Regions from separate parts of the Lysinibacillus sp. G01H genome, predicted to be linked through region 2. Evidence: riboswitches for the same ligand, from Rfam matches in the RefSeq annotation. Region 2 holds a riboswitch; each other region holds the start of a gene.

The links. A riboswitch is a leader RNA that binds a small molecule or an ion and turns the genes downstream of it on or off. The one in region 2 is predicted to bind lysine.
Region 1: it holds a riboswitch for lysine, as region 2 does, so the genes downstream of both, PSR12_RS16860 (aspartate kinase) here and PSR12_RS11180 (transporter substrate-binding domain-containing protein) in region 2, are expected to answer to the same signal.
Region 3: it holds a riboswitch for lysine, as region 2 does, so the genes downstream of both, PSR12_RS01320 (amino acid permease) here and PSR12_RS11180 (transporter substrate-binding domain-containing protein) in region 2, are expected to answer to the same signal.

What each region holds. Positions count from the first base shown of each region.
Region 1 is NZ_CP118397.1:3,306,997-3,317,630, forward strand. It holds gene racE (glutamate racemase) at 1-754, opposite strand, end outside; gene PSR12_RS16825 (MarR family winged helix-turn-helix transcriptional regulator) at 765-1,217, opposite strand; gene PSR12_RS16830 (helix-turn-helix domain-containing protein) at 1,292-1,513, opposite strand; gene PSR12_RS16835 (acyl-CoA thioesterase) at 1,700-2,164, opposite strand; gene sdhB (succinate dehydrogenase iron-sulfur subunit) at 2,358-3,137, opposite strand; gene sdhA (succinate dehydrogenase flavoprotein subunit) at 3,143-4,897, opposite strand; gene PSR12_RS16850 (succinate dehydrogenase cytochrome b558 subunit) at 4,964-5,572, opposite strand; gene PSR12_RS16855 (YslB family protein) at 5,845-6,279, shown strand; gene PSR12_RS16860 (aspartate kinase) at 6,378-7,604, opposite strand; lysine riboswitch at 7,738-7,915, opposite strand; gene uvrC (excinuclease ABC subunit UvrC) at 8,023-9,813, opposite strand; gene trxA (thioredoxin) at 9,938-10,249, opposite strand; gene PSR12_RS16875 (amino acid permease) at 10,371-10,634, opposite strand, start outside.
Region 2 is NZ_CP118397.1:2,206,107-2,216,740, reverse strand. It holds gene PSR12_RS11210 (hypothetical protein) at 1-22, opposite strand, end outside; gene PSR12_RS11205 (5-bromo-4-chloroindolyl phosphate hydrolysis family protein) at 482-1,132, shown strand; gene PSR12_RS11200 (toxic anion resistance protein) at 1,129-2,196, shown strand; gene PSR12_RS11195 (DUF6501 family protein) at 2,245-2,442, opposite strand; gene PSR12_RS11190 (amino acid ABC transporter ATP-binding protein) at 2,706-3,437, opposite strand; gene PSR12_RS11185 (amino acid ABC transporter permease) at 3,451-4,176, opposite strand; gene PSR12_RS11180 (transporter substrate-binding domain-containing protein) at 4,347-5,204, opposite strand; lysine riboswitch at 5,324-5,510, opposite strand; gene odhB (2-oxoglutarate dehydrogenase complex dihydrolipoyllysine-residue succinyltransferase) at 5,849-7,108, opposite strand; gene PSR12_RS11170 (2-oxoglutarate dehydrogenase E1 component) at 7,200-10,025, opposite strand; gene PSR12_RS11165 (HAMP domain-containing sensor histidine kinase) at 10,258-10,634, opposite strand, start outside.
Region 3 is NZ_CP118397.1:257,041-267,674, reverse strand. It holds gene PSR12_RS01330 (sensor histidine kinase) at 1-603, opposite strand, end outside; gene PSR12_RS01325 (response regulator transcription factor) at 608-1,300, opposite strand; gene PSR12_RS01320 (amino acid permease) at 1,454-2,917, opposite strand; lysine riboswitch at 3,000-3,176, opposite strand; gene PSR12_RS01315 (CynX/NimT family MFS transporter) at 3,354-4,562, shown strand; gene PSR12_RS01310 (hypothetical protein) at 4,630-5,160, opposite strand; gene PSR12_RS01305 (nitric oxide synthase oxygenase) at 5,210-6,256, opposite strand; gene PSR12_RS01300 (hypothetical protein) at 6,416-6,586, opposite strand; tRNA gene PSR12_RS01295 (tRNA-Glu) at 6,981-7,052, opposite strand; tRNA gene PSR12_RS01290 (tRNA-Asn) at 7,054-7,130, opposite strand; tRNA gene PSR12_RS01285 (tRNA-Ile) at 7,138-7,211, opposite strand; tRNA gene PSR12_RS01280 (tRNA-Gly) at 7,216-7,289, opposite strand; tRNA gene PSR12_RS01275 (tRNA-Phe) at 7,295-7,370, opposite strand; tRNA gene PSR12_RS01270 (tRNA-Ser) at 7,377-7,469, opposite strand; tRNA gene PSR12_RS01265 (tRNA-Ala) at 7,483-7,558, opposite strand; tRNA gene PSR12_RS01260 (tRNA-Pro) at 7,574-7,650, opposite strand; tRNA gene PSR12_RS01255 (tRNA-Arg) at 7,666-7,742, opposite strand; tRNA gene PSR12_RS01250 (tRNA-Lys) at 7,761-7,833, opposite strand; tRNA gene PSR12_RS01245 (tRNA-Gln) at 7,847-7,921, opposite strand; tRNA gene PSR12_RS01240 (tRNA-His) at 7,931-8,006, opposite strand; tRNA gene PSR12_RS01235 (tRNA-Trp) at 8,055-8,128, opposite strand; tRNA gene PSR12_RS01230 (tRNA-Tyr) at 8,133-8,216, opposite strand; tRNA gene PSR12_RS01225 (tRNA-Thr) at 8,224-8,299, opposite strand; tRNA gene PSR12_RS01220 (tRNA-Asp) at 8,308-8,383, opposite strand; tRNA gene PSR12_RS01215 (tRNA-Val) at 8,391-8,463, opposite strand; rRNA gene rrf (5S ribosomal RNA) at 8,475-8,590, opposite strand; rRNA gene PSR12_RS01205 (23S ribosomal RNA) at 8,658-10,634, opposite strand, start outside.

The DNA.
Region 1 (10,634 bases), 1.1 Mb from region 2:
ACCAATTCTCAGCAATCGAACGGAAAATTGGAACAGAACCAGTTGCAAAAAATCTATGAGCAGGCACCGCATTTGCATTTGCTAAAGTGCCATTATACGCTAACATTTCCTGTACATCCTTTGCTGTTTCCTCCGCAGAAGATAAAACATTCACATCTTCTCCGACAACAGCTTCAATTTGTTTTTGTAAAATAGGATAATGTGTACACCCTAAAATAACCGTATCAAATTGTCGATTTTTCAACGGCTTTAAGCCTTCTGCTATTAAATTATTTGCAAAGTCACCTTTATATTCGCCACTTTCTACAAGTGGTACGAATGTGGGACAAGCTAGTGGAATAATATGTGTTGACGTATTGAGTGACAATAAGGCTTCTTCATACGCCCCACTTTTAATTGTTCCTTCTGTTGCAAGCACAACGACTTCATGTCGCTTCGTTTTTTTTACAGCTGCACGTGCGCCAGCATTGATAACACCTAGTACTGGAAAAGGCATATTTCTTTGTAAACTTTCGAGTGCTACTGCAGTCGCTGTATTACAAGCTATAACGAGCATCTTAACATTCATTTTTTCGAGTGCTTTTGCCATTTGCCAAGTAAAATTCCGTACTTCCTGACGACTTCTTGGACCATACGGACACCTTGCTGTATCGCCAATATAATAAATCGTTTCGTTTGGCAATCGCTTCATGATTTCTTTTGCTACGGTTAAACCGCCTACTCCTGAGTCAATAACGCCTATCGGGGCATTCATACTTTCCGCCTCAATCCTGTTTCATGTGTACATGTAGTTTTTCTAAGTAGCTTGATAATTGCGCGACTTCTTGTTCATTAAAACCAACAAGCATCTCTTGCAAATATTGCTGTCTTTTTTCAATAACTTCTTGAATGATACGTTCGCCCTTTTCGAGAAGATGAACGACAACAACACGGCGATCATTTTCATCACGCACACGCTTGACTAATTCATTTTTCTCCATTCGGTCCACTAAATCTGTTGTCGTGCTAAAAGCTAAATATAAACGGTTTGATAATTCGCCAATTGTAATATCACCAAGCTCTTCTAACCACTGTAATGCAACAAATTGTGGCGGCGTAATCGCATAATCGGAAACAATTTCTCTTCCCTTTTGCTTCACGATGGCCGCTATATAGCGTAATTCCTTTTCAACCGTTGCAACGGTTTCAGGTGAGTGCTTTGTTACTTCATCCGACATATAACTATTTCACTCCTAAAAATACGTTGAATAGTTCTATTTTGTCGTTTTTTTCACGAAATAGCAAGTGTCCATTAGTCTAATTTAAATTCTTCCAAGCGTAACAGCTCAATTAACGCCTGAGATCGATTCGTTACACCTAGCTTTTGAATTGTATTGGAAATGTGATTTCGCACTGTTTTTTCACTAATACCAAGCTGCTCTGCAATATCTCTCGTTGTTTTTTCAGCTAATAAAAGCGCAAATATTTCACGTTCTCGGTTTGTTAAAAGAGAACGATGATGAGAGCCATTCATTCAGTTACACCCTCCTCCCCCGCACGTATTGTAACTTATGTTAAGGGGCAGGAAGCGGTGACGGCTATTTGCATGATTATTCCATGTTTCCTTAAAAATTTCGAAAATTACATTGTTACATTCATAAATTTTACGTAAAAAGTAAAACCTACTTTTTCAATGAATTTACATATACTTAATGTTGAACTAGTGAGGCAGAATGGCCAACTGAATGAATTTCGTTTTTTCTTCCTCTGAAATCGGCACACTTTTACCTGTACGAGGATCCATTTGCACAATTGTTCCACGACCAGTGAAACAGATTTCGTCCTTTTGATTTTTTGCTAGATAGTGAATGTCCATCGAAGAATTCCCAACTTGCGCAATTTTTGTATAGATTCGTAGTACGTCATCAAAGAAAACCTGCTTTACATAATCACATTGTAAATCGGCTACAATTGGTATAGATTTCACATTCTCTTCTCCAACTGAGGGCATTGAAATTCCTAAATGTCGGAAGTAATCAATTCTTGCTTGCTCAAAATATGTAAAGCTAATCGTATTGTTCATATGACCATACATGTCTGTTTCTGAAAATCGAACTCGTACCTCACTAAAAAATGAAAAAGCCTTTTCCCACTCTTGAAAATTATCGATATAATTTGCCTTCATGATATACCATCCCCTGTCATGTAATTGCCCGTCTTTTATCAATCGACGGCAAACAAAATGAATACTTATTCATTATAAAAGAAAATGCTATATTATCATAGAAAAAACGCGAATAAACAACTTGATAAATTTCATTTCTATAACTATAAAAAACTCCCTCACACGAAGTGTAAGGGAGTTCGCTTGTCCGATATTAGTCTACGTAGTGGTCAGAACCGAAGAAGTTACGGAACATTTGCACTGTAGTTGCACGGTTTAATGAAGCGATGGATGTTGTTAAAGGAATACCTTTTGGACATGCAGCAACACAGTTTTGAGAGTTACCACAGTTCGCAAGGCCACCGTCACCCATAATCGCATTTAAACGTTCATCTTTAATCATAGCACCAGTTGGGTGAGTGTTGAAAAGACGTACTTGTGATAATGGAGCTGGTCCAATGAATGAAGCCTTTTCAGACACGTTTGGACATGCTTCCATACATACACCACAAGTCATACATTTAGATAGTTCATAAGCCCACTGACGTTTACCTTCTGGCATACGTGGACCTTCACCTAAATCATACGTACCATCGATTGGTACCCATGCTTTAACTTTTTTAAGAGCGTTGAACATACGTTCACGGTCAACTTGTAAGTCACGAATAACAGGGAATGTTTTCATTGGCTCCAATTTAATCGGCTCTGTCAATTGGTCTACTAGTGTAGAACATGATTGGCGTGGACGACCATTGATCACCATTGAACATGCACCACAAACTTCTTCTAAACAGTTCATATCCCATGATACTGGTGATGTGTTTACACCATCTTCAGTAACAGGATTTTTTTGAATTTCCATTAAAATTGAAATTACGTTCATACCATGACGGTAAGGCACTTGGAATTTTTGCCAGTAGCTATTGCCGCCCTGTGTATCTTGACGTAAGATTTCCACTTTGACCATTCTTCCAGTATTAGCTGCGATTTGCATAACTTTTAGTCTCCTTTCGCAGAGTAGTCGCGTTTACGTGGTGGGATTAATGAAACGTCGACTTCTTGGTACGTGATGATTGGATTACCAGTAGCTGGGTCAAACTTCGCCATTGTTGTTTTTAAGAAGTTCTCGTCATCACGGTTAGGGAAATCTGGTTTATAGTGTGCACCACGAGATTCATTACGTAATAGTGCACCTTTTGTCATTACTTTTGCAAGCACTAACATATTTTTAAGCTGACGCGTAAAGTGAGCGCCTTGATTGCTCCATTTTTGCGTATCATTGATGTTGATGTTATTCCAGCGCTCAGTAAGCTCATCAAGTTTTTTCAATGTATCTTCAAGCTGATCATTGTAACGTACTACAGTCATTGTAGCAGTCATCATTTCACCAAGCTCTTTATGCAGTAAGTAAGCGTTTTCTGTGCCTTCCATTTTCATGATAGCATCCCATTTCGCTTGTTCCTCTTTTACACGAGCATCGTAAATCTCTTGTGGAAGATCTTCAGCATGCTTTTTAAGGTGTTTTACATAGTCTACTGCGTTTGGTCCTGCAACCATACCACCGTAGATAGCAGATAATAATGAGTTTGCACCAAGACGGTTTGCACCATGTTGAGAGTAATCACATTCACCTGCTGCAAATAGACCAGGAATTTCAGTCATTTGATTGTAGTCAACCCATAATCCACCCATTGAATAGTGAACTGCTGGGAAAATTTTCATTGGTAATTTACGTGGGTCATCCCCTACGAATTTTTCGTAGATTTCGATGATACCACCAAGTTTAACGTCCAATTCATGTGGATCTTTATGTGAAAGATCTAGGTATACCATGTTTTCGCCATTGATACCAAGTTTTTGGTTTACACAAACGTCGAAAATTTCACGTGTTGCAATATCACGTGGTACTAAGTTACCATAAGCTGGGTATTTTTCTTCTAAGAAGTACCAAGGTTTACCGTCTTTATAAGTCCAAATACGACCACCTTCACCACGAGCTGATTCTGACATTAGACGGTTTTTGTCATCTCCAGGAATCGCTGTTGGGTGAATTTGAATGAATTCACCATTCGCATATGAAGCACCTTGTTGATAAACGATAGAAGCAGCAGAACCTGTGTTAATAACAGAGTTTGTTGTTTTACCGAAGATAATACCAGGGCCACCAGTCGCCATAATAACAGCGTCTGCACGGAATGATTTAATTTCTTCTGTACGCATATCTTGCGCTACGATACCACGACAAACGCCGTCTTCATCGATAATAACACCAAGGAATTCCCAGTGTTCATATTTATTTACTAAACCAGCTACTTCATGAGAACGAACTTGCTCATCTAGCGCATATAGTAATTGTTGACCAGTTGTTGCACCAGAGAAAGCTGTACGGTGCATTAAAGTACCACCAAAACGACGGAAATCTAAAAGTCCTTCTGGTGTACGGTTGAACATAACACCCATACGGTCCATTAAGTGAATAATGCCAGGTGCTGCATCACACATACCTTTAACAGGTGGTTGGTTCGCTAGGAAGTCCCCACCATATACTGTATCATCAAAGTGGATCCATGGAGAATCCCCTTCACCTTTAGTATTTACCGCACCATTAATTCCGCCTTGCGCACAAACAGAGTGTGAGCGTTTTACAGGAACTAATGAGAATAAATCAACTTCAGTACCAACTTCAGCTGCTTTAATCGTTGCCATCAGACCGGCAAGACCACCGCCGACAACAATTATTTTGCTTTTCGCCATGATTATTTCTCACTCCTCTTAAAAAATTGCAATGATTGCATGTGCTCTATCGTAGCTTCTATGGAATTATACGAAAGCTAAAATAGCAGCCACACCAACTACACTTAGAATTACGAAAAGAATGTTTGTTACGTAAGTAGCGATCTTTTGAGACTGAGGAGATTGTGTAATACCCCAGCTTACTAGGAATGCCCATAAACCGTTAGATAAGTGGAAAGTTGCTGATAAAATACCAACAATGTAGAATCCAAGCATGAATGGATTAGCAACAATATTCGCCATCATGTCGTAATCAACGTGTGTGCCAAGTGCTTTTTGAATACGAGTTTGGAAAATATGCCATGCAATGAATATCACTAAGAATACACCAGTAAAACGTTGTAAAGAGAACATCCAGTTACGGTACGTGCTGAAACGTCCTGTGTTTGGTGTAGCAGTGAATGCAATGTAGACACCATAGAATGCGTGGAACATTAATGGAATATAGATGACAATCCATTCAACTAGGATAAGGAATGGAATCTTTTCCATTACTGCGGTAGCATCGTTGTAACTTTCTGCCCCGCCTGTTGCTGTAAAGTTAATGAACAGGTGCATCGTTAAAAACAGACCTACTGGAATGATCCCAAGTAGAGAATGTAAGCGACGCCATAAAAACTCTCGATCTTTCGACAAGACTGTTACCCCCCTTAGTACTTAAAATAGCACAACAAAAGAAGTCATCATTTTGTAAATGATACTTCATTGACTGTGTATTTCATCATGGTACAATATTATGACATGTTTATTGTACTCTCAAGAGCTACGAGCGTCAAGGCAACTCGGAGTTTTTCATAGAGCTTATTAAAGAACTAATCTAGTACATGATGCGTCGTTTTTTCTCGAAAAATCTATCATTACTTTATTACCGTTAAATTTTAAGAAAATTCTAAGAAAGAAGGATAACAATGTTAAACACTCCATCTCCTACAATCTCATCATTTGGCTATGAGATCATTCGTGATCATATTCTATCTTCTATACTCGGTAAACATGAAGATGACGTCCTTTATTGGGCAGGTAAAGAGCTTGCTCGCAAGTTCCCATGTAAAAGTCAAGATGAACTTATCGCATTTTTCGCAGATGCCTGCTGGGGTACATTAGAACTCATAAAGGAATCAAAAGATGGACGTATTTTCCAGTTGACAAATGACCCTGAAATTCTGCAAATAAAGCAGCGTAGCTTTAAACTTGAAGCAGGATTTATAGCAGAGCAAATTCAACTAGCTAAAGGCTACCTGACAGAATGCTATAGTGAAAAACGGGAAAAGCAACAATACGTCATGTTTACAGTCAAATGGGACGTTAAAGAACGTATTATGAATACCATTCCCTCAGAATAATTAAAAAGGATTGTCTCCCATTAAAGAATGGGATGACAATCCTTCTTTTTTCTTCCTTTTATTTCGGTCAATTACATAAAATGCTGTTTCTTCTATTATTATATGTAAAGTGCTTGCTCTAAATTAAACTCATCATGGAGAGCATTAGCTGCTTGGATCATATCATCCTGTGGTACAACAACAGACACTTTTATTTCAGAAGTACTAACCATTTTTACAGGGATATTTTCGCGACGTAACCGATCAAACATACGAGCGGCAACGCCTGGATTGGAAGCCATGCCTGAACCAATAATGGAAACTTTTGCTAGTCCAATTTCGAAGTCAGCAAAACTAAATCCAAGTGATAATTTACTATCCTCTAAAACACGTAATGCTTCCGCAAATTCCTCTTTTAAAATGGAAAACGATACAGTTGGCTTCAATCCATCAATAATGGCTTGGACAATAATATCAACATTAATACGGTTCTCTGCAAGCACCATAAATATATCTGCTAATGAAGCATTGGAAAAAGCATCATACCCTACTGTTAAACGAATAATATCTGATTCAAATGCAACACCACGAACGACTGAATTTTTTTCCATTTCCACTTCCTCCTTCAATAAAGTGCCTACTGATTCTATTAAACTGGAGCGTATAATAACAGGCATTTGAAATTTTTTCGCTAACTCCACCGCACGAGGATGTATGATATGAGACCCTAAATTAGATAACTCCAACATTTCATCATAGGAAATTTCCTGTAGCTTTTGGGCATTTGTAACATATCGTGGATCTGCTGTATAAACACCATCCACATTTGTATACATATCTACTCTCTCCGCTTCCAATGCTATGGCAAGTGCAACAGCAGCTGTTTCAGCTCCACCTTTCCCAAGCATGGTGATATTGTGCTCTTCGTCAATCCCTTGTTCTCCAGCAATAACCACAATTTGTCCCTGTGCAAAGTGTTCTTCCATTCGATTAATATCTATATAGTCGATACGAGCATGCCGATACATACCATCCGTATGTATACCAGCTTGCCATCCCGTTAGAGACACAGCCTCATAGCCTGCTTCCTGCAAGGCGATGGCAAATAAAGCACTTGATAATTGAGAGCCAGTTGACAACACTGCATCTAATTCTCTTTTCGACACATCGTCAGTTAGTTGGTGTACCATCAATTTCATCTCTTTCGCAGTGTGTCCCATTGCTGCAACGACCACTACTACATCAAATCCTTTGTCCTTTTGAGCAATCGCTTTCCTAGCAGCCACTTGGATTTGTTCAGTAGAAGCTAATGCAGCTCCTCCAAACTTCATCACGATTTTAGCCATTTCTTTCGTTCTCCCTTCCAGTTCATATATTTTACAAAATCATGGGGTGTAAAACAGTTTCTGGAAAACCAAAAGGCAGCCTCCACATAACGTGAAAGCTGCCTATAACATGTACAATAATCGTAACTTGCGCATGTGTGATAGCTCTCCGAAACGTTTAGAATCGACAGTCTTACATTTCTTAAATGCAAAACCAGTACAGCAATGGAACAACAAAACTGTACTTCGGCAAGCTCCCCTTTCACACAATATCTCTGGACTTGTCCATCCTCCATTGTGTTACTCTTGAATCTTGCACCTCTATCATCACTTTAAAGTGAATGTATTCAATTCATTAAGCCTTAGCGTAAACGAATTAGTCACGCAGTTGACTCTCCATAACATTGAAAACAATGTTATGGATAACCATAGCACATACCTATTCCTTTGACAATGATTGTTGCTGAAAATAGCTAAAAATTTGGCTTGCTAAATTAGCGGGCATCCCAGCCTCCTGTAATGCTAGCTCGCTCGCCTCTCGAATTTTTTTGACTGAACCGAAATGTTTAAGCAGCTGTTGCTTTCGTTTTGGTCCTACCCCTTCAATATGATCTAATACAGATTGAATGGCATTTTTCTCATGCTGTTGACGCAAGAAGGTAATAGCAAAGCGATGGACTTCGTCTTGAATTCGTTGTAATAAATAAAAGCCATCACTTGTACGTTTTAAGCTAATCACTTCCGGTGGATCACCAAACAAGAGCTGAGATGTATTATGCTTATCATCCTTGGCTAAACCAGCAATCGGTATAACAAGACCAAGCTCATCTTCTAGTACTTCACGGGCTACTTCCATTTGTCCCTTACCACCATCAATTAAGACTAAATCTGGTAATGGTAGACCTTCCTTTAAAACACGTATATAGCGACGACGTATAACCTCCTGCATTGCACCGTAATCATCATGTTTGGCTGCTGTACGCGTTTTATATTTTCGGTACTCCTTTTTTGCAGGCTTCCCATCAATGAAAACAACCATAGCAGACACTGCATCCGTTCCATGCATATGACTATTATCAAAAGCTTCAATTCGTAAAGGTACACTAATACCCATTGCTTCACCAAGTGCCTCACAAGCACCAATCGTACGTTCTTCCTGACGCTCTATTAGCTGGAATTTAGCTGCCACAGCAATTTCAGCATTTTTGGTAGCTAATTCAACCAATTCCTTCTTTTGACCTCTTTTCGGTGTGAGCACTTTAATTTCTAATAATTCTGTTAAGATAGCTGCATCAATGGCTTGTGGAATAAAAATTTCTTTTGGCTTAATATGCTCTGGCTTTTCATAAAAGCGCCCAACAAATGTTAAAAATTCTTCCTCTGCATCTTGATAGATGGGGAAAATTGAGACATCACGCTCAATCAGCTTTCCTTGGCGCACAAAGAAAACCTGAACACACATCCATCCTTTTTCAACAGCATAGCCAAATACATCTCGATTTGTTGTATCACTTGAAACTATTTTTTGTTTCTGCATAACCGTATCAATATGGGCAATTTGGTCTCGGAATTCCTTCGCTCGTTCAAATTCCAGGTTTTCTGCAGCTGCTAGCATTTTAACTTCAAGCTCTTTTTTGACTGCCTCCACACCACCATTTAAAAACTTCGTCATATCCTCAATCATTTCTTGATAAACCTGACCATCAATTTCCTTCACACAAGGTGCTAAGCATTGACCCATGTGATAGTACAAGCAGACCTTGGAAGGTAATTGAACACATTTGCGCAGCGGATACAATCGATCCAATAGCTTTTTCGTTTCACTTGCTGCATAGGCATTCGGATAAGGGCCAAAATATTTAGCCTTATCCTTTTTTACCTTCCTTGTCGTAATCAGACGAGGATGTTTTTCATTCGTAATTTTTAAATATGGATAGGTCTTATCATCCGTTAACATGACATTATATTTTGGATCATGTAATTTGATGAGATTCAGCTCTAAAATAAGTGCTTCAATATTTGAAGACGTCACAATATACTCAAAATCTTCTATTTCACCTACAAGCCTTTGCGTTTTCCCTTCATGTGTTCCAGTAAAATAAGATCGTACACGGTTTTTCAGAACTTTTGCTTTACCGACATAAATGATAGTCCCTTGTCGATCCTTCATCAAATAGCAGCCAGGTTGATCTGGTAAAATATCCAGTTTCCGCTTTATTAAATCGTTCATTACCTACCTGCCCCCCCTAAGTAAAAATTCCCCTCATTAGAATAATGTTAGTTATTTTCTTTATTATATAACGAAAAAAAGCCGAACACATCAATTGATGGCTCGGCTTTGTGAACTTCATTCATTACGCATGTTTTGCGATAAATGCTTCTAAAGCTTCTTTTGGTTGGAAGCCTACTGTTTTGTCAACTAATTCTCCATCTTTAAATAATAGTAAAGATGGGATTGACATAATTTGATACTGAGCTGCAGTACCTTGGTTATTGTCAACGTCAACTTTTACAATTTTAGCCGCACTACCTGCTGCGTCCATTTCTTCAAGAACTGGCCCAATCATTTTACATGGTCCGCACCAAGCAGCCCAAAAGTCTACTAGTACTAACCCTTCTTTAATATCATCTTGGAACGTAGCATCTGTTGCATGTACAATTGCCATTTGAAATCCTCCTTAAGCTTACTATGATTGTAGTATAGCATGGATAAATTCACTTGAGCGAACAATCTGCCTACAATGTATTTTTTATGCAAATCTGTGTCGAAAAATCAATACACAGTCATTAATTGGCTTGATAACGACCTTTCAATACATAGGTTAACGTAATAAAAAGGTAAATAGCTAACGTAATGCCTGTCACGATTATCGATGTGGTAAAAATAATCCCGATGAGAATCGCACTTAATGCCAGTATAGCTACCCAAGTAGTATAAGGGAACCATTTAACTTCATAGGCACTTGTGTGTTCTGCTTGTTTTTTACGTGATTTTAAATGTGCAATCGCAATAATTAACCAAATAAATAACACAGTATAACCAAGTGATCC
Region 2 (10,634 bases):
ACACCAGAAAAATTTTTGTCATCATATATCCCCCTTTGTTTCAGTTACGAATTCACTTGGAAAAAGTTTCATACAAGACTCATTCATTTTGGATGAAGATGCTCTTCTTAGAGAATAAACGGCTCCTTTTCGAGTTAGAGCCGCTCATGGAACTCACTTATCCGCTCTCTCAAGGACCAAAACCGCTCGCAATTTGAGTAATACCGCTCGCTCTGAGGCAGAAGCCGCTCTTGAAATCAAATTACGCTCCTCTATTCAGAGACCGAATTGCAAAAAATCGCTCATTCCGATGTCAAAATGGCTCCTTAGGAGAACTAAACCGACTTATTCATGGAAACAACTCACTTATTCTATGTATTATCATTGAGAAAGTTCACAAATAGCAGTAAAATTTATGTAGGGGATTAATTTTCAATGAAACTTTATGTCGATTATTTCGTATAAGAAGATAGACATATTGAAAAGCAAGGAGGATGAAACAATGCTTAGTGTCGGACAGTTTTTCTCTAGACATAGTGCCAGCTTTCTTATTTCGCTCACAACTGTTTCTATCGCAGCCATTGCGGCAAATCCTGGATTCTTCCTTGGTGGTTTACTGTTTGCGGGTTCCTATGCGACGAGTACAGCGTTGCTGAAACATAGACAAAAAAAGAAAGTCATGCAAATAGCAGGCATCACAAAAGAAGAGTTCAAACACATTGAATCACAAGTATTAACAGCCAATAAGCATATTCAAACATTGAGTCAAAACTATTTACGTGTACGTTCTGTTTCTGCTTTTAAACAACTACTTGAAATGACGCGTATCTCCAAAAATATCGTCAAAATCGTCAAGACAGACCCACGTAAATTTTATAATGTGGAACCATTTTTCTATGCACACTTACCTTCTGCTGTGGAATTAACGGATAAATATACGATGCTTTCCAAGCAGCCTGTGAAGGATAAGGAAATTCAATTAACTTTATCCAAAACACGCGAAACCTTAACTGATTTGAATGACACAATTCAAATTGATTTAAAGGATGCGCTTGCAAATGATATCGATCATCTGCAAATGGAGATTGAATTCGCAAATCGTTCCAATCTTAGACGTAGAGAACAATTGGACTGGCGAGGCGATGATAAATGACAGCAAACGAACACGCTTTTCAACTAAATACCATACCAGGGCTTTCTCCACTAGTCCAATCCTATTTAGAAACAACTCCGCAAAACGAGGCGATAGCGACTTATGAAACGCTATCGCCTCTTGCACAAAGTCGTGCATTATTGTATGCCAGTCAAATCGATTTGGCTGATTTTGAATCATTGCTGTCCCTTGGGCAAGATTCACAGCGAGCTCTGTCTCAATTTGCCGACCGTATGCTTGCTCAAGTAAAGCAAAAAGATGTCACTAAAATTGGTCAAATGCTGGATTCTTTAATGCAGACGTTAGATCGAGTAGATCCGACTGCTTTGGAACCTAAGAAGCAAACCTTTTTCAAAAAAATCTTTGGCAAAACCGAGCCTAATGTGAAGCAAACACTCACAGAATTTGAGCGTATTAGTATACAGGTGGAACGTATTGGTGTACAGCTGGAGCGTGCACAGCTCCAGCTGATCAAAGATGTCGAAAACTTAGAGGCGCTTTATGCCCATAATCGAGGATTTTTTGAGGAATTGGCAACGGCCATTGCCGCAGGACAAATGAAAAAGCAGCAAGCCATTGAGGTAGAACTACCTGCACAAATAACGAGTGTCCAAGCAACCAAACAGCCACTTGCAATTCAGCAATTAAATGACTTTGCTGCTCAAATCGAAAGACTGGATCAACGTATTTATGATTTACAAGTATCACAGCAAGTCGCCCTGCAAACAGCTCCTCAAATCCGTATGATTCAACAGGCCAATCAAACCTTAGCTGAAAAAATTGAGTTTTCTATCGTTACCTTGATTCCGCTCTGGAAAAACCAACTGGCGATGATGTTGTCGATGCATATGGATCATCATTATGCACGTTTAGAGGAGCGATTATCAAGGGCTCATGATCGCTTCTCAAGTCCCACGTTTGAACAGCAAGTTTCGAAGTTTAAAGAAACACAGCAAGAACTGCAAACAGCAATTAAAGATGTTTTTGCCCTGCATACCGCAACTGAACAAGAGAAACAGCAGCTACAGGATGTGGCGGGTGCTAGCAGCTATCAGCGAGATTAACAAAAAAATGGGTGGCTCAGCAAATGTTCTGAACCACCCTGTTTGTTTTTATTCAAAATATTCTTTATAGTAGCCACCGACATTACCTGTGTTGTCGATGATAAAAATGAACTCTTCTGTTTCATTTTTCACTTCATACTCTTTCCCTACAGTTAATACGTTTGATACTAAGTATTTCGATGCATTTGTATGTTTGCAAGTAACCGTTCGTAATGTTGGCGCATCTTTCCATTTTAAATGTAACATATTCTCTCTACCTCTCTTTACTAGCAAAAGCTAATGTCTATTGTTTATTTTATAATATTTTTGGTCTTTTGTGGAGAAAAAAGAAATACTATACCTATTCTATCCAAAAAAAATGAATATTTGAGGTGTTATGATGAGTTTTGGTGGAGTACCGCAATGGTTTTTTATCATTGCTGTAGCATTCGCAATCTGCTTTGTACTTTATGCAGAATGGAATTCTAGAAAATAAGTGAGTCCAACAGGTTGGACTCACTTTTTTGTGCTTATTTTAATGTACGCTTTAAAAATTCCTTCGTACGTTCATGTTGTGGATTGACTAATACTTGTGCTGGAGGGCCTTCCTCCACAATTACACCCTTATCCATAAAGACAACACGATCTGCTACTTCTTTGGCAAATTCCATCTCATGTGTCACAATGAGCATCGTATTGCCCTCGTTTGCTAGCTGACGCATTACCTTTAACACCTCACCCACCATTTCTGGGTCTAATGCGGATGTTGGCTCATCGAATAGCATAACATCAGGATTCATTGATAAGGCACGAGCGATGGCCACGCGCTGCTTTTGTCCGCCTGAGAGTTGACGAGGCTTGGCATTCACATATTGTTCCATGCCAACGATTTTCAAGTATTTAAGCGCCGTTTCTTCTGCTTCTTTTTTCGATCGTTTTAACACTTTGATTTGGCCCACTGTGCAATTACTTATGACATTGTGGTTGTTAAATAAATTGAACTGCTGGAACACCATGCCTAAATGTGTACGATATTCTTGAATATTGTGCTTTTCATCTAGGATGTCTTCCCCTTTATAAATAATTTGACCGCCACTTGGCGTTTCTAATAAATTTATGCAACGAAGCAATGTGGATTTACCAGAGCCAGAGGAGCCAATTAAACAAACTACCTCTCCTTTTTCCACTTGGAAATTCACATCTTTTAACACTTGGTTACGTCCAAATGATTTACTTAAATGTTCGATTTTAATGACTGCCATTTGTGCGTCCCCCCTATACAGCTTCTTTTTGTTCTTTTTGATAGGCATCAGGACCATCTAGACGTTTTTCAACATAAAGAAGGATGCGAGATGCGGTAAATGTCATGATGAAATAAAGAACACATGCAACGAAGAATGATTCGAAATAACGGAAGTTGTTACCCGAAATTGATTTTGTTTGGAAGAATAATTCCGTTACTCCAATGACATTTAATACGGCTGTATCTTTAATATTCATGATTAATTGGTTACCTGTTGCTGGTAAAACATTACGCGCTACTTGTGGTAAAACTACATGAAGCATAATTTGGAAGTGATTCATGCCAATTGCTGATGCTGCCTCGTATTGACCATTATCAATAGATACAATACCGCCACGAACAATTTCTGCCATATAGGCCCCTGTATTGAGGGAAACGACTAAAATACCTGCTGTAATAAAGTGCATATCGATACCGAATGCGATATCTAATCCGTAGTAGACAACCATAGCTTGTACAATCATTGGTGTACCACGGAAAAATTCAACATAGCATGTTAGTATAAAATTAATGAGCTTTAAGCTATAAAATTTCACACCTTTTTTACGAACTGGAATCGTATGCATAATTCCGATGAAAAATCCGATAAATGCACCAATAATTGTACTAATACTCGAAATCAGTAACGTATAATACGCACCTCGTAAAAACATTTGCCAGTTGTTTTCAATAATTGAAAGTATCCATTCAAGACTCATGATGTTCCTCCTAACAATGTCATCTTGCTCGTTTATTTCTTTTGTGTCCTAGCTCTTTCTACTATTCTATGATTTGTCACGCTAGGACATTATCATTATGTAGAGAGGTTCTCATTTTGATAATGATGAAATGATCATGCACGGACTAATTGCTAGTCCGTGCCATATCATTATTGTGCTGCGGGCTGTTGAGAAATAGCTTCTTCCATAATGGCTTGACGATCATCTTCTGAAATGCCTTTTAGGATTTCATTGATTTTTTCACGATTTGCGTCATCTTTACGTAAGCCTACAGCAATTGAAGTATTTGATAGGTCTGTATCAAAGCCTTCTTCAAATGCTACATATGTGAATTTATCGTTGGCTGCAGAAGCGGAAATGCCCTCTGGACGTTCAGCTACATAGCCATCAATTTTACCTGCTTCTAGTGCCACACGCATTGCTGGGAAGCTCTCCATTGCCGTTTGCTTTTCTACGCCTTTAATTTGATCGATAACTGTGTAGTTTGATGTATTTAATTGTGATGTAATTTTAGCACCTGAGAAGTCTTGAATCGATTTTGCGCCTTCATATTTGCTACCTTTTTTAATAACCATAACAAAATCAGAAGTATAATAGTTTTCTGTAAAATCAATTGTTTTCTTACGTTCTTCTGTTGGTGACATACCTGCAATAATTGCATCAATTTTGTTCGATTGTAGCGCTGGAACTAATCCGTCCCACTCCATTTTAACAATGACTAACTCTTTGCCTAAACCTTCAGCGATTTTCTTTGCCATTTGTACATCATAGCCACCTGCATATTCTGCATTATCCGCAATTTTCACTGCGCCATTCGCATCGTCTTGCTGTGTCCAGTTGAACGGTGGGTAGCCAGCCTCCATGCCAATTCGGAATTCACCGCCGCCTTCTTCTTTGTCAGTTCCAGCATCACTTGAACCGCCCTCTTTTTTGTCGCTTGTGCCACATGCAGCTAGCACAATTGCCGTCATGATAGAGATCATTACTAACAACCATTTTCTTTTCATGAAAAACTCCCCTTTTCTGTAAAAAAATAAGACAACTGTACTAAAAAAGACCTAAGTTTATTGAACTTAGGTCTTACCTTTTATGACAGTTGCCCAAATCCTCACTATAATTTCCATGTTTCCGAGATAGCACAACCTAGTAAATCTGGAAATCCATTTACTAGGACAGTCCTGCACTTATTCACTGCAGACCCAGTATAAAAGTACGAGCTCCTTTTATACTTCGGCGATATTTCCTTCTTCATTGCGTCTTCGCTTGCTTTTACTCAACAATGAACTAATAAATACCGCGCCTCTACCTCACTGGTAACAATTCGTGAGGTTTGTTTATTTAATTGATATTTAGATACTACTATAAAACTAATATGTTCGTCAAGACGATTTTAACATTTTTCTGACTAATGACAATATTAGGATATTGTGCGTTCTGCTTCCACTTTAAATCGTTGAACTTTTGTTGATATTTCTGAAAATTACAACAAATATTTATTATAGAGTATGTTCTCTATGTGAGAAAAGTCGCTTTTTTTCTTTCTTTGCTCCTCTAAACGATATAACATTCGTACTCATTCAAGCATAGAATCGGTCAATACCTTTTATCATACAAAAACCCTGCTGAACATTGTTCGCAGGGTTTAATGGCATTATGAATTTAATAATAAATCTTCAGGATTTTCGATTAATTCTTTAACTGTTTTTAAGAATCCTACAGAATCTTTACCATCGATGATACGGTGGTCGTATGAAAGTGCTACATACATCATTGGACGGATTTGAACTTCACCATTTACTGCAACTGGACGGTTTACAATTGAGTGCATACCTAAAATACCAGCTTGCGTACCGTTCATAATTGGTGTTGACATTAATGAACCGAATACACCACCATTTGTGATTGTGAATGATCCACCAGCCATGTCATTTAAGCCTAATTTTTTATCACGAGCTTTTGTCGCTAAGTTAGCGATATCTTTTTCGATTTCTGCAAAGTTTTTACTATTTGCATCGCGTACAACTGGTACGACTAAACCTTCTTCAGTTGATACAGCAATACCGATATCAAAGAAGTTATTTAAATGAATTTCATCGCCAGAGATTTGAGCGTTTACGTATGGGTATTTTTTCAGTGCTGCAACAACAGCTTTAGTGAAGAATGACATGAAACCAAGTTTGATGTCGTTTGCTTTTACAAACTCTTCTTGTTTACGTTTACGAAGTGCCATGATGTTTGTCATGTCAATTTCGTTGAATGTTGTTAACATTGCTGTTGATTGTTTAACTTCTAATAAACGTTTTGCAATTGTTTGGCGACGACGGCTCATTTTTTCAATTGTTACACGGTCAGAATTAGCTGCTGGTGTGAATACTACTGGGCCACCTGAAGTTGCTACGGATGTAGGTGCTGCTGCTGGCGTTACAGCTGGTGCTGTACCGTGAGCTGCTACATCTTGTACACGTACACGTCCTTGTGGATCTACTGGAGATACCGCTGCAAGGTCAATACCTTTTTCACGTGCAAGACGACGTGCTGCTGGAGATGCAACTACACGCTCACCAGAAGTTTCTTCTACTACTGGAGCTGCTGCAACTGGTGCAGGTGCTGCTTGTGGCGCTGCAGGTGCAGGTGCTGCCTCAGTTGGTGCTGCCGCTGGAGCTGCTGCTGCGCCTTCGCCTGCTTCTACTACTGCGATAACTTGACCAACTAGTACAGTATCGCCTTCTTCAGCTAAAATTTGTGTTAATACACCTGCTTCTTCAGAAATGATCTCAGCGTTTACTTTATCTGTTTCAAGTTCAACGATGAATTCACCTTTTTCAACGCGATCGCCCACTTTTTTTACCCACTGTGCGATACTACCTTCTGTAATCGATTCTGCTAATTCAGGGACTTTAATTTCAGCCACTTTCATTTCCTCCTTTGATTAACGTGCATGACGCACATAGAAGGGCTACTGCTTAAGGGCAAGTAGCCCGGTTTCAAAAATTGATATATGATTATTTAACCTTTACTGGCTCAGCAACCGCTTCTTCAATAAGAGCTGCTTGTGCTGCTTTATGAGAATCTGCATCCCCTTCAGAAGTTGAGCTCATTGCAGGACGGCCTACATAGCGAAGTTTTTTACCTTCTGAAAGTTCGTATAATGTTTCTAATGCATAATTCCATGAGCCTTGGTTTTTAGGTTCTTCCTGTACCCAAACAATCTCTTTTGCATTAGGATACTTAGCAATGATACCAGCAACTTGCTCTTTTGGGAATGGGTAAAGTTGTTCTACACGAATAATGTGTAGGTGATCGAAGCCTTCGCCGTCTTTCACGCGCTCTGCTAAGTCGATCATCACTTTACCTGTACCTAAAACGATACGCTCTACAGCTTCTGGTTTAGCCCCTAAGCCTGGTTGTTCGATCACTTCTTGGAATGAACCATTTGCTAATTGCTCAGCATTCGCCGCAGCTAGTGGGTGACGTAATAATGATTTTGGTGATACGACTACAAGTGGACGTACCCCTTCTGTACCTAATAATGCTGCTTGACGGCGTAATAAGTGGTAGTAGTTTCCTGCATTTGAACAGTTCGCTACAAACCAGTTATTTTCAGCTGACATTTGTAAATAGCGTTCCATACGGCTTGAAGAGTGCTCTGGACCTTGACCTTCATAACCATGAGGTAAAAGGATAACTAGGCCAGATTTTTGACCCCATTTTGAGCGTGCCCCTGAAATAAAGTTATCAAACATCACTTGTGCCATATTCGCAAAGTCACCGAATTGTGCTTCCCATACTGTTAGTACATGGCTATTTTCTAGGTTGTAACCATACTCAAAGCCTACCACCCCAGCTTCAGTCAGCGGAGAGTTGTGTACTGTAAAGGATGCGTTCGCACCAGAAATATGGTGTAGTGGCGTGAAGACATTGCCATTGTTTTTATCATGCAGTACTAAGTGACGTTGAGAGAATGTACCACGTTGTGCATCTTGACCTGTAAAGCGTACTGGTGTGCCATCTTGAATAATCGTTGCATACGCTAAAGTTTCAGCATGACCCCAGTCAACTTTTGCAGACGCATAAGCATCACGGCGTTTTTCTAAGATTTTACCAAGCTTTTTCTGTGGTTCGAAGTTTTCTTCAAACACTAAAAGCTCTTCATTGATTTTTTCTAAACGTTCCGCACCTACTGCTGTATCAATTTGTGGGAACTCTACTTTTAATTCTTCTGGCATTTCTAAATGATGATGATCATCTTTTTCTGCCATTTCTTTGACATGGTCATAGGCTGCTTGCATTTCGGCATAGATAGCTGTATCTAGTGCCGCTACATCATCAGCAGTTACAAGACCTTCTGCCACTAATTGTGCACCATATAATGCACGCACTGTTTCATGTTTAGACACTAATTTGTATGTTTCTGGGTTTGTCACTGTTGGGTCATCTGTTTCATTATGACCATGGCGACGGTAACCTACTAAGTCCACAATAATGTCTTTGCCAAATGTTTGACGGTAGTTTGCCGCAAAACGTCCGACTTGCACTACTGCCTCTGGGCTATCTGCATTGACATGGATTACTGGTACTTCATAGCCTTTTGCAGGGTCAGAAGAATACACAGAAGAACGAGAATCATAATGTTCTGTTGTGAATCCGATCATATTGTTTGCGATAATATGGATTGTTCCACCTGTTGTAAAGCCTTCTGTTTTAGCGAAGTTTAACACTTCTGTTACAATCCCTTGACCTGGGAATGCAGCGTCACCGTGTACAAGAATGCCTAAGCCCTTTGTACGGTCAAAAATAGGTTGCCCTGGTTTAGATGTATCATCTTGTGTTGCACGAGTAGCACCAAGTACTACTGGATTACCCACTTCTAAGTGAGATGGGTTGTAAGCCAATTTCACATTCATACCAGATTCACGGTTGTAAGAAGCACCCATGTGGTATTTCACATCACCTGTCCAACCTTTTGTAATTTCAAGGCGGCCATGCTCTGGCATAAATAAATCATTGGAAACATGTGCAAAATCAGAGAACATCATGTCATAAGGTTTATTTAAAATATGTGTTAAAACGTTTAAGCGACCACGGTGTGCCATACCAATACGTACGTTTTCCACATTTTTTGCTTCTGCCGTTTTAATAATTTCATCAAATAGTACGATTTGCGTATCTAAGCCCTCACCAGAGAAACGCTTTTGTCCTACAAAAGTTTTATGAATAAATTTCTCGAAATTTTCAACGCGAGTTAAACGATCTAATAAGGCTTTCTTCTCATCCGCAGATAATGCTTGTTTGAATGAGCCTGATTCGATTTGCGCTTGAATCCAATCACGTTCTTCAGTAGCTACTACGTGACCATATTCAAATGCTACTTTATCTGTATAAATAGCTTTTAAATAGTCGATTGCATCCTTACCATTTTTCACGTTTGCTGGCACATCTTTGAAGAAGATTGCTGCAGGAATTTCAGCTAAATCTGCAGCGCTTAAGTTGAACGCGCTTTCTTCAATTTGAGCTGTTTGTAGTTCACGGTTTTTCAGAGGATAGATATCTGCCGCTAAATGACCGCGTGAACGAATTGCATCTGCTAGTTTTACAGCGGCTAACACTTTTTTGTAATCGCCAGCAGGAGCCGCTGCTGTATGACTAGCTACAGCTACTTCACCTTCTACTACTACTGGTGCACCAAATTGTTGGAATAAAGAAACTAACTCCGGTTCTACTTCTTCAGGAGACTGTAAGAATAAGTCGTATTGCTCCATCACATATCCTAGGTTAGGACCAGAGAAAGCTGACCATGGAGAACTTACAGTTGTAACGTTGTTCGACATGAAAAATGACCTCCAAATTTTGCCTTTCGGCAGTTCCATTAATTAAATTGCAATTAATTATATAATATTTAGCCGTTCTTTAAAAGAATGTTTCACACTACTTTTCCATATTTTAAAGAACGTTTTTTCCATCTCAATCTTACTACTCTTCACAAAAAATACAACTCTTTTTAGCAAATTAAGCAATTTTTTTCGCAAAGGATAGAATAATGAAATAAAGCATGTATTTTTCTTAATATTTTAGCGGGATTTTCAGCAAGAAAACGGTTCCAATATTAACCTCACTCTTGACTTCTACTGTGGCATTATATTTTTCAAGTAACATCTTCGAAATACTAAGCCCTAAGCCTGTTCCACCAATTTGGCGATTTCTTGCTTCATCCACTCGATAAAAACGATCAAAGATAAACGGAATATTGTCTTGTGCTATTCCTATACCATTATCAGTAATTTCTAAACAAGCATAATTTCCAGCAACAGAAATAGAAATTTGTATCTCAGGAATTTTTTCACAATAACGAATAGCATTCTCTATTATATTACGAACGATTTGACTTAGTGCATTTTCGGTAATAAATAACGGACCTATTTCACCATGTTTCGACAGCG
Region 3 (10,634 bases), 1.9 Mb from region 2:
TTCTTCATTACCAAGGGCATACATGGGGCTTGCAGGAATATCAATATTAATATCTAATCCCATTGAAGTAACCAGATCGTAAAAAGACAAAATATTTTTACGGCATATTTCACTGACATTGATTTTAGTGATTGGGTAATCTGTATCTCCAGCCTCTAATTTCGCCAAGTCAAAAAATGTATGGATAATTTTTAACACTTCTAATGTTTTAGCATGTACACCTGTAAGTAATCGTTGGCGTTCTTCGTCACTCATCGCATTTTGAAGTTGAAGCATTTCAATATAGCCAAGTACAACGGTTAAAGGTGTTTTAAGATCATGCGAAATATTGGCCAACATCTTTTTCATGGAATTTTCCATTTTTCGATGTGTAGCCTGGATTTTTTGATGTTGATCTAGCAACGTATTCAGTTTAATAAGTAACTGTTGAATTTCTGAATTTGTAGTTGTTACTAGAATCTTTTCATACGTCTGTTCATTCACAATTACGTGTAGTTTACTATGAATGTATTGGATAGCGCGTTCTTGTTCCCTCTTGACTTTCCATTGAAAAATTAGGACCTCGATTAGCAATACAATTATTATTAATAGAAATATCATCATATTTTTATCCCTCAAACTTATAGCCGATTCCCCATAGAGTTTTAATATACTGAGGATTTGATGGATCATCTTCTATTTTTTCACGTAGTCTTCTAATATGTACATTTATAATATTTTCATCTCCGTAATAGGCATCTTTCCATATCATCTGATAAATTTGCTCTTTGGTAAAAACCCTGTGACGATTTGTCACAAACAATTTTAAAATGGAAAATTCCTTTGATGTCAGCTTTATCTCTTGTCCGCTCTTTGTTATTGAGAAATTAACGATATCTATCTTTAAATTATCAATTTCGAGGACCTCTTGCTTTTGTTCAGCTTGACTAGAGTATTTCGTAGCTCTTCTGATAACAGCCTTTACACGTGCTGAAAACTCCAGCATAGAAAAAGGTTTAGCAATATAATCATCTGCCCCCAATCCTAAGCCCAATGCTTTATCAACATCACTGTCTTTTGCAGACATAATAATGATAGGAAGTGCTGCCTGCTCTCTAATAATCTTTAATACTTCCAAACCATTTAATTTAGGAATCATAATATCTAAGATGACCAAATCAAAGGTATTTTGCAAACAATTATGTAATGCCTCTTCGCCATTAGTCGCTGTTGTGACATTGAAACCTTCCATCGTTAAGTAATTATCAACCATTTCACGAATGGCTTCATCGTCTTCTACCAGTAAGATATGTTTTTTCACTATCATGCACCTCTCCTATCAAAACCCAATTTCCATATGTATATTACATTACCATATTTATGATGTTTGATTAGAGAGATTTTGTTTATGAGTGTTGAAAAAAGAACTGCCCCATAAACCATCGCTCTTAGGTTTACAGAACAGCTCTATTATTTAATCTTCAACTTTTAAATCACAATCTTTAAGTGGAAGCATTTTTGTTTTGTGCTTTATTTTATAGCCCAACCATAATGCTAAAAATAATGGAATCCCAATATACGAAACAAGGATACCGTACCAATCAATCTTATCGCCTGTAAAGGCTGTGTAATTTTGTCCAATGACTACAATCATACAAACTGTAAAAGCAAATAGTGGTCCAAACGGATATAATTTGGCTTTATAAGGTAATAATCTTGGATCTAAGCCCTGTGCATCAAACGCTCGGCGGAAACGATAATGACTAAACGCAATACCTAGCCATGCAATAAAGCCAGACATTCCAGAAGCATTTAATAGCCAGATATAAACCACTCCATCGCCAAAGAAGGATGCCAAAAATGCTAAACAGCCTACAGCTAATGTTGCCATAAGTGCATAAATCGGAATACCTCTACGACTTAGCTTTGCAAAAAATTTAGGTGCATGTCCATCCACTGCTAATTGCCATAGCATACGAGAAGATGCATATAGTCCTGAATTTCCTGCTGACAGCATAGCCGTTAAAATAATGGCATTCATTAAAGAAGCAGCAAAGGCAATACCTAGACGGTCAAACACTAGTGTAAAGGGTGATACTGCGATATCTTCTGATAACAAACGTTCGTCTGTAAATGGAATCAACATCCCGATTGCACCAATCGCTAAAATATAAAACAAAAGAATACGCCAAAATACAGATTTAACAGCCTTCGGAATATTTTTACCAGGATTATCTGTTTCACCAGCTGTAATTCCTAGTAATTCTGTCCCTTGGAATGAAAATCCTGCAGCTAGGAAAATACCAAATGTAGCAAGGAAGCCACCATGGAATGGCCCATCACTAACAAAGAAATTAGTAAAACCTACAGGAGCCTGCCCACCTAAAATACCAAAAATCATTAGTAAGCTAATGATAATAAAAACAATAACCGTTGCTACTTTAATCATGGCAAACCAATATTCACTTTCACCATAACTTTTTACGGATAGTAAATTAAACGTCAATACAACAGCAATAAATAATACTGTCCAAAGTGCTGATGAGCTATCTGGGAACCAATATTTCATAATTAATGACACAGCAGCAATTTCGGCAGCAATGGTGATTGCCCAGTTATACCAGTAGTTCCAGCCTAATGCAAAGCCCAAAGCGGGATCTACAAATTTGGTTGCATACGTACTAAATGAACCTGATGATGGCATATAGGCAGCCATTTCCCCTAAGCTTGTCATTAAAAAATACACCATAATACCGATTAAAGCATAGGCAAGCAATGCTCCCCCAGGCCCTGCCTGAGCAATAGCACCTCCACTGGCTAAAAATAGCCCCGTACCAATTGTACCGCCTAAAGAAATCATTGTAATATGACGGCTTTTTAATTCTTTTTTCAGCTTCGGCGCTTTATGTCCGAGCTGATTTACTTTTATTTCACTCACGATATAGCTTCCTTCCTATTTATGAGGCAAAAAAATGCCATCACATATACACTGTGATGGCTACGTTAATCCTCAGTTTTTCCTACATGATAGCTCAACACGTTGTACAAACGTGACAGTTCTGTTCCTTTCGGAGACAGCCCCAGCATGAGGTTTTCAAGTCCCCTCACACTTCGGCAATATTTCCTTTCAGCTAATCTCATCAATGCTTGTCATTTCAATTAGCATACTTATAAATATCGCGACCTCTACCTCAATACAAACATGAGGCATATAATTATTAAATTTATGATGTTTATTATACTAACATAAGACCATAGACATTTCAATACCGCAAGAAATGTTCCGTATTTTATGAATCTTCTACTATTTTTAATAGTGTGATAAAGTGTTATAGTAGTTCAATTAGAATGGTTATTATTAGGGGGGATTTATTTTGACTACAAATGATCATACCACTAGTTATCCAAGTAAAAAAATTAGCTGGAAAGGAACAACCTTACTTTTAGTCTTTGGCGTTATCTTTATAGCCTCTACATTACGAATGCCACTAACTGTTGTTGGTCCAATTATATCCTTTATCCGTGAAGATCTTGGAATATCTAATGTAGTGGCTGGCTTTCTAACAACAATTCCATTGCTGGCTTTTGCTATTATATCTCCATTTGCACCAGTTGTAGCACGCAAACTAGGGCTTGAGCTAACATTATTTTTATCAACTTTTCTCTTGGCCTTAGGAATTGTCCTACGTTCACTTGGTACGACAGAATTACTTCTATTGGGTACTGTGTTAATTGGCGTAGCCATTTCTTTTGGAAATGTACTAATTCCAGGATTATTAAAATTGAAATTTCCATATCATGTGGGTTTATTAATGGCCTTTTTCACCATGTCCATGAATTTTACTGCTGGCCTTGGAGCTGGTATTAGCTATCCGATAGCTAATTCATCGTTAGGCTGGCAAGGTGCGCTTTCCATTGCACTCATACTCGTTCTAATTACAATCCTAATTTGGATACCTCAACTAAAGTCAAATTACCCAGAACCAGTTACTACATCTAAAAAGACCAGTACACCTTTATGGAAATCACCTGTTACTTGGGCTGTCACAGGGGCAATGGGTTTACAGTCTTTATTATTCTATACAACAGCAGCGTGGATACCTGAGATCTATATTGCTCAAGGTTTAGCGCCTGATAAAGCTGGCTGGATGTTTTCAATCATGCAATTCTCACAAGTACCAATGGCTTTGGCAGTGCCTATTATTGCAGGTAAAATGACTTCTCAACGCCCACTTGTATTGATGTTTACATCCTTCTATTTAGTAGGCTTTGTTGGAGTTGTCATGGAATGGACAAGTCTTGGGGTCCTGTGGATGGTTCTTCTAGGGTTAGCAGGTGGTTCTTCATTCGCCCTAGCAATGATGTTCTTCACTCTCCGTACTCGTACTGCATTTGAAGCAGCAGATTTATCAGGCTTTGCACAATCTTTGGGTTATTTATTTGCCGCAATTGGTCCTATTCTTTTTGGCTACTTGCATGATTTATTTGGTGGTTGGAATATTGCGGGATGGCTCTTTGTCGTTGTGGCAATTTTACTCTTCTTTTGCTCAATGAGAGCTTCTAAGAATGAATATGTGCATTAAAATTAAATAAAGCAGGTGGTTCAGCTTCCTCCATCTGCTTTATTTCTATATAGTGTTTACACATTACTTAATTGTCGAGTTGCTGGATTAATGTTAGCAATTCAGCAAGGCATTCTGATGCTTCATTATTACGAGCTGTTATAGTAGAAAAAATAGGAACAGCCTCTTGTAAAAGCAAATAACTATAATAGTAATAGCCTACAAAAGCTTGCTTTCCATAGCCCTTTGGCGTTTCTTCCTCCCACTCCTGCTCATCATTGTCCTCATTTTCTATCCATAAATAGTTGACGTCTAATAGCTCCTGCATATTTTTAACAGTATTGACTGGGTCGAGATAATCTTTCGTAATAGCATGTGCCACAGCTAAATATAATTGTATTTCTTGTAAGGAGACAACCTCTAATTTTTTACTAGTAAGCTTTTTTAACAGGACAAGCAAAACCCATGGTGTCACCTGCCACAGTGTACCTTGATGTTCGATTAATTCAGCTAGTTGTGTGTATTGCTCCTGTTCTATCAGCTTAGGAATGGCTGTACCTCTACCATAAGGTGTCGTCAATTGTCTCCACGGGATATTGGGAATTTGCTGATCTAACATAGTAAGCCCTCTCTCATCAAAAGTGTTGAAAGTAAACAATTCCTTTACACTAATAGCATGGTTTTTGATAAAAATAATTTGGTGTATGATATATATTTACATAGGGTTTATGGAATATGTGAGTTGTGGCAGGGGAAAGTGGTGGGATTAACCATGTCCAGTTGCCAGTAACTTCTCTTCCTGTTGATTTTTCAGCCTCCTCAAACAATCTAAACTGCTGAGCTGCTGTATGATGATCAACAATGCTCACACCCTCTTCTTTAAATGAGTGAAGAACAGCAATATTAAGTTCTACTAAAGCACGATCACGCCAAAGAGACGCTTGTTTGGTTGTATCAAGATTAAAAATCTCTGCAATTGCAGGTAACATATTATAACGATCATGATCTGCTAAATTTCGTGCACCAATCTCTGTTCCCATATACCAGCCGTTAAATGGAGCTGCTTGAAAATCAATTCCAGCCATTTGAAAACGCATACTCGAAATAATAGGTACAGCATACCACTTCATTCCTAATTTCTCCACATCGATTGACTCTGGATGGCGGATTGAAACCTCTACTACATTTTCTTCAGGAATTACAAACATTTGAGGAGCACGATCATCCACCTGTATAACGATTGGTAGTACATCAAAATCAGTTCCTTTACCTTTCCATCCTAACGACTCACACACTTTTGTAAATTTAATGGACTGCGAATCTCCAATAATGCCTGCCTCTGTTTCATAGCCTGCATAACGAATTAGTTGATGATTCCAAATCCGTACTCTATCTGAAGCAAACACTGTTATAGTTGGACGGATTTTCCCATGATTTGTCGCATAATCAATATGTTCTAGTAATTTTTGAAAAATAGCCTTTTCATCTAAAACATCACGTGCATCTACTACATGCAGTGACTGCCAAAACAGACGTCCAATACACTTATTGCTATTTCGCCATGCCACCCGTGCGCCAAAAACTAGCTCCTCTGTTGTTGGGTGATATTCACCTGCATCCTTAACTGCCTGTAATCTATTCTTTAACCAAAATTCTGATTCATTTTGTTCTGTCTTATATAGACTTAAAAATTGCTGTATCTCCTGTATATTCATATCGATTCCTCCACTTATCCTCATATTAGAGGAACAAAACCACAAGCACCATGAAAATAGTAATTGAAAAAACATACATATTTTATATATGAAATAGTTTGTTCAAATTTACTCTATAGACTCTCTTTCTTAAGAGAATGTAAGGGAGAGGGATCCTAACTATTGTAAAAAGTCTACATTAATCATGTAACCTTCATAGTGTTGTAGCAAAGCAATCAATAGAATTTTTTGTGAAAGATAAAAGTCTTTCCATTTTAGGCTACTTACATGCTGCTGACGCTTGGCTTTCGCGCTGCGGTTAGCCTCTTTCTGGCTAACCCCGGCAATCAAGTAGTCTTCCTCATTTATCCCACAAATAAATTGAAGGTGTTCACTTATGGATGGCTGTTGTAACTGATTCCCTACTCCACATTGAAAATAAGAGCTTATCTCCTCTAAGCATACAGATAATGGGCTTTTTGATCGCTATGCTACTATGAAAAAAGTAAAGACACTTTGCAGAAAAGTTGATTGTAGTGGAGCCAGCGTCACAGATGAGACCCTGGAGCAAACGTAAATGAGTGAAGTGGCTCATCGGACGCCCTCTGGAAAGGAAACTGGCGGAACGGAAATCAACCTCTTACCTTGCTAATAGGTGTCTTTTTCTGCTAGTGATCTTTTCTCAACAACATGAAAAAGGAGAATAGAAAAAAGCATGTAACACACATCTGTGCTACATGCTTGATGACCCGTACGGGATTCGAACCCGTGTTACCGCCGTGAAAGGGCGGTGTCTTAACCACTTGACCAACGGGCCGTGGCTCCGAAGGCAGGACTCGAACCTGCGACAACCTGATTAACAGTCAGGTGCTACTACCAACTGAGCTACTTCGGAATAATGATGGGCCTAAATGGACTCGAACCATCGACCTCACGCTTATCAGGCGTGCGCTCTAACCAGCTGAGCTATAGGCCCATTTTGGAGCGGGTGATGAGAATCGAACTCACGACATCAGCTTGGAAGGCTGAGGTTTTACCATTAAACTACACCCGCAATAATGGTGGGTCAGGACGGAATCGAACCGCCGACACTTAGAGCTTCAATCTAATGCTCTACCAACTGAGCTACTGACCCGAAAAATGGAGGAGGTAGAGGGATTCGAACCCCCGCGCGGTGTTACCCGCCTGTCGGTTTTCAAGACCGATCCCTTCAGCCAGACTTGGGTATACCTCCAAAAATATTACAATGGTGGAGCCTAGCGGGATCGAACCGCTGACCTCCTGCGTGCAAGGCAGGCGCTCTCCCAGCTGAGCTAAGGCCCCATTTATCATGAAAGATGGTCGGAATGACAGGATTCGAACCTACGACCCCTTGGTCCCAAACCAAGTGCTCTACCAAGCTGAGCTACATTCCGTAAACATGATTTTATTGGCGCGCCCGACAGGAGTCGAACCCATAACCTTCTGATCCGTAGTCAGACGCTCTATCCAATTGAGCTACGGGCGCATGCTAATTAAAAAATGATGAGCCATGAAGGACTCGAACCTTCGACCCTCTGATTAAAAGTCAGATGCTCTACCAACTGAGCTAATGGCTCATGAAATTAAAAATGGCTGGGGTACTAGGATTCGAACCTAGGCATGACGGAATCAAAATCCGTTGCCTTACCGCTTGGCTATACCCCAATTTTAAAATGGGGCGACTGATGGGAATCGAACCCACGAATGTCGGAACCACAATCCGATGCGTTAACCACTTCGCCACAATCGCCACTATATAAATTATATTAGCTGTATTATGAACGAGTACCTCAATACCTGGCAGGGGCAGTAGGAATCGAACCCACACCAAAGGTTTTGGAGACCTCTATTCTACCGTTGAACTATGCCCCTAAAATGGTGGAGGGGGACGGATTCGAACCGCCGAACCCTAAGGAGCGGATTTACAGTCCGCCGCGTTTAGCCACTTCGCTACCCCTCCAAGGGAATGGTGCCGGCGATAGGAGTCGAACCCACGACCTACTGATTACAAGTCAGTTGCTCTACCAACTGAGCTACACCGGCAATAATAATGGCGGTCCCGACCGGGATCGAACCGGCGATCTCCTGCGTGACAGGCAGGCATGTTAACCGCTACACCACGGGACCAAAATGATGGAGGATGACGGGCTCGAACCGCCGACCCCCTGCTTGTAAGGCAGGTGCTCTCCCAGCTGAGCTAATCCTCCACAAAAAATAAGCGAAGCGACGTCCTACTCTCACAGGGGGAAGCCCCCAACTACCATCGGCGCTAAAGAGCTTAACTTCCGTGTTCGGTATGGGAACGGGTGTGACCTCTTTGCCATCATCACTTCACTTATTCAGCTGAAAGACTTATTCTTTCAAAACTGGATAAACGGTACATTGAATGTTTCAAACTTTTTTGGTTAAGTCCTCGATCGATTAGTATTCGTCAGCTCCATGTGTCACCACACTTCCACCTCGAACCTATCTACCTCATCGTCTTTGAGGGATCTTACTTACTTGCGTAATGGGAAATCTCATCTTGAGGGGGGCTTCATGCTTAGATGCTTTCAGCACTTATCCCGTCCACACATAGCTACCCAGCGATGCCTTTGGCAAGACAACTGGTACACCAGCGGTGTGTCCATCCCGGTCCTCTCGTACTAAGGACAGCTCCTCTCAAATTTCCTACGCCCACGACGGATAGGGACCGAACTGTCTCACGACGTTCTGAACCCAGCTCGCGTACCGCTTTAATGGGCGAACAGCCCAACCCTTGGGACCGACTACAGCCCCAGGATGCGATGAGCCGACATCGAGGTGCCAAACCTCCCCGTCGATGTGGACTCTTGGGGGAGATAAGCCTGTTATCCCCGGGGTAGCTTTTATCCGTTGAGCGATGGCCCTTCCATGCGGAACCACCGGATCACTAAGCCCGTCTTTCGACCCTGCTCGACTTGTAGGTCTCGCAGTCAAGCTCCCTTGTGCCTTTACACTCTACGAATGATTTCCAACCATTCTGAGGGAACCTTTGGGCGCCTCCGTTACCTTTTAGGAGGCGACCGCCCCAGTCAAACTGTCCGCCTGACACTGTCTCCTGCCCCGCTAAGGGGCATGGGTTAGAATTTCAATACAACCAGGGTAGTATCCCACCGACGCCTCCTTCGAAGCTGGCGCTCCGAGATCTCTGGCTCCTACCTATCCTGTACAAGTTGTACCAAAATTCAATATCAGGCTACAGTAAAGCTCCACGGGGTCTTTCCGTCCTGTCGCGGGTAACCTGCATCTTCACAGGTACTATAATTTCACCGAGTCTCTCGTTGAGACAGTGCCCAGATCGTTACGCCTTTCGTGCGGGTCGGAACTTACCCGACAAGGAATTTCGCTACCTTAGGACCGTTATAGTTACGGCCGCCGTTTACTGGGGCTTCAATTCGCAGCTTCGCTTGCGCTAACCACTCCTCTTAACCTTCCAGCACCGGGCAGGCGTCAGCCCCTATACGTCACCTTACGGTTTTGCAGAGACCTGTGTTTTTGCTAAACAGTCGCCTGGGCCTATTCACTGCGGCTCTCATGCGCTTGCACGCTCAAGAGCACCCCTTCTCCCGAAGTTACGGGGTCATTTTGCCGAGTTCCTTAACGAGAGTTCTCTCGCACACCTTAGGATTCTCTCCTCGACTACCTGTGTCGGTTTGCGGTACGGGCACCTCTCACCTCGATAGAGGCTTTTCTTGGCAGTGTGAAATCAGGAACTTCGTCCATACGGACTCGCCATCACAGCTCAACGTTACAGTGTGCGGATTTGCCTACACACACGCCTTACTGCTTGGACGCGCACAACCAACGGCGCGCTTACCCTATCCTACTGCGTCCCCCCATTTCTCAAACGGTGAGGAGGTGGTACAGGAATATCAACCTGTTGTCCATCGCCTACGCCTATCGGCCTCGGCTTAGGTCCCGACTAACCCTGAGCGGACGAGCCTTCCTCAGGAAACCTTAGTCATACGGTGGACGGGATTCTCACCCGTCTTTCGCTACTCATACCGGCATTCTCACTTCTAAGCGCTCCACCAGTCCTTCCGGTCTGACTTCAACGCACTTAGAACGCTCTCCTACCACTGACATCGTAGATGTCAATCCACAGCTTCGGTGAATCGTTTAGCCCCGATACATTTTCGGCGCAGCGTCACTCGACCAGTGAGCTATTACGCACTCTTTAAATGATGGCTGCTTCTAAGCCAACATCCTGGTTGTCTGTGCAACGCCACATCCTTTTCCACTTAACGATTACTTTGGGACCTTAGCTGGTGGTCTGGGCTGTTTCCCTTTTGACTACGGATCTTATCACTCGCAGTCTGACTCCCGTGTATAAATATCTGGCATTCGGAGTTTGTCT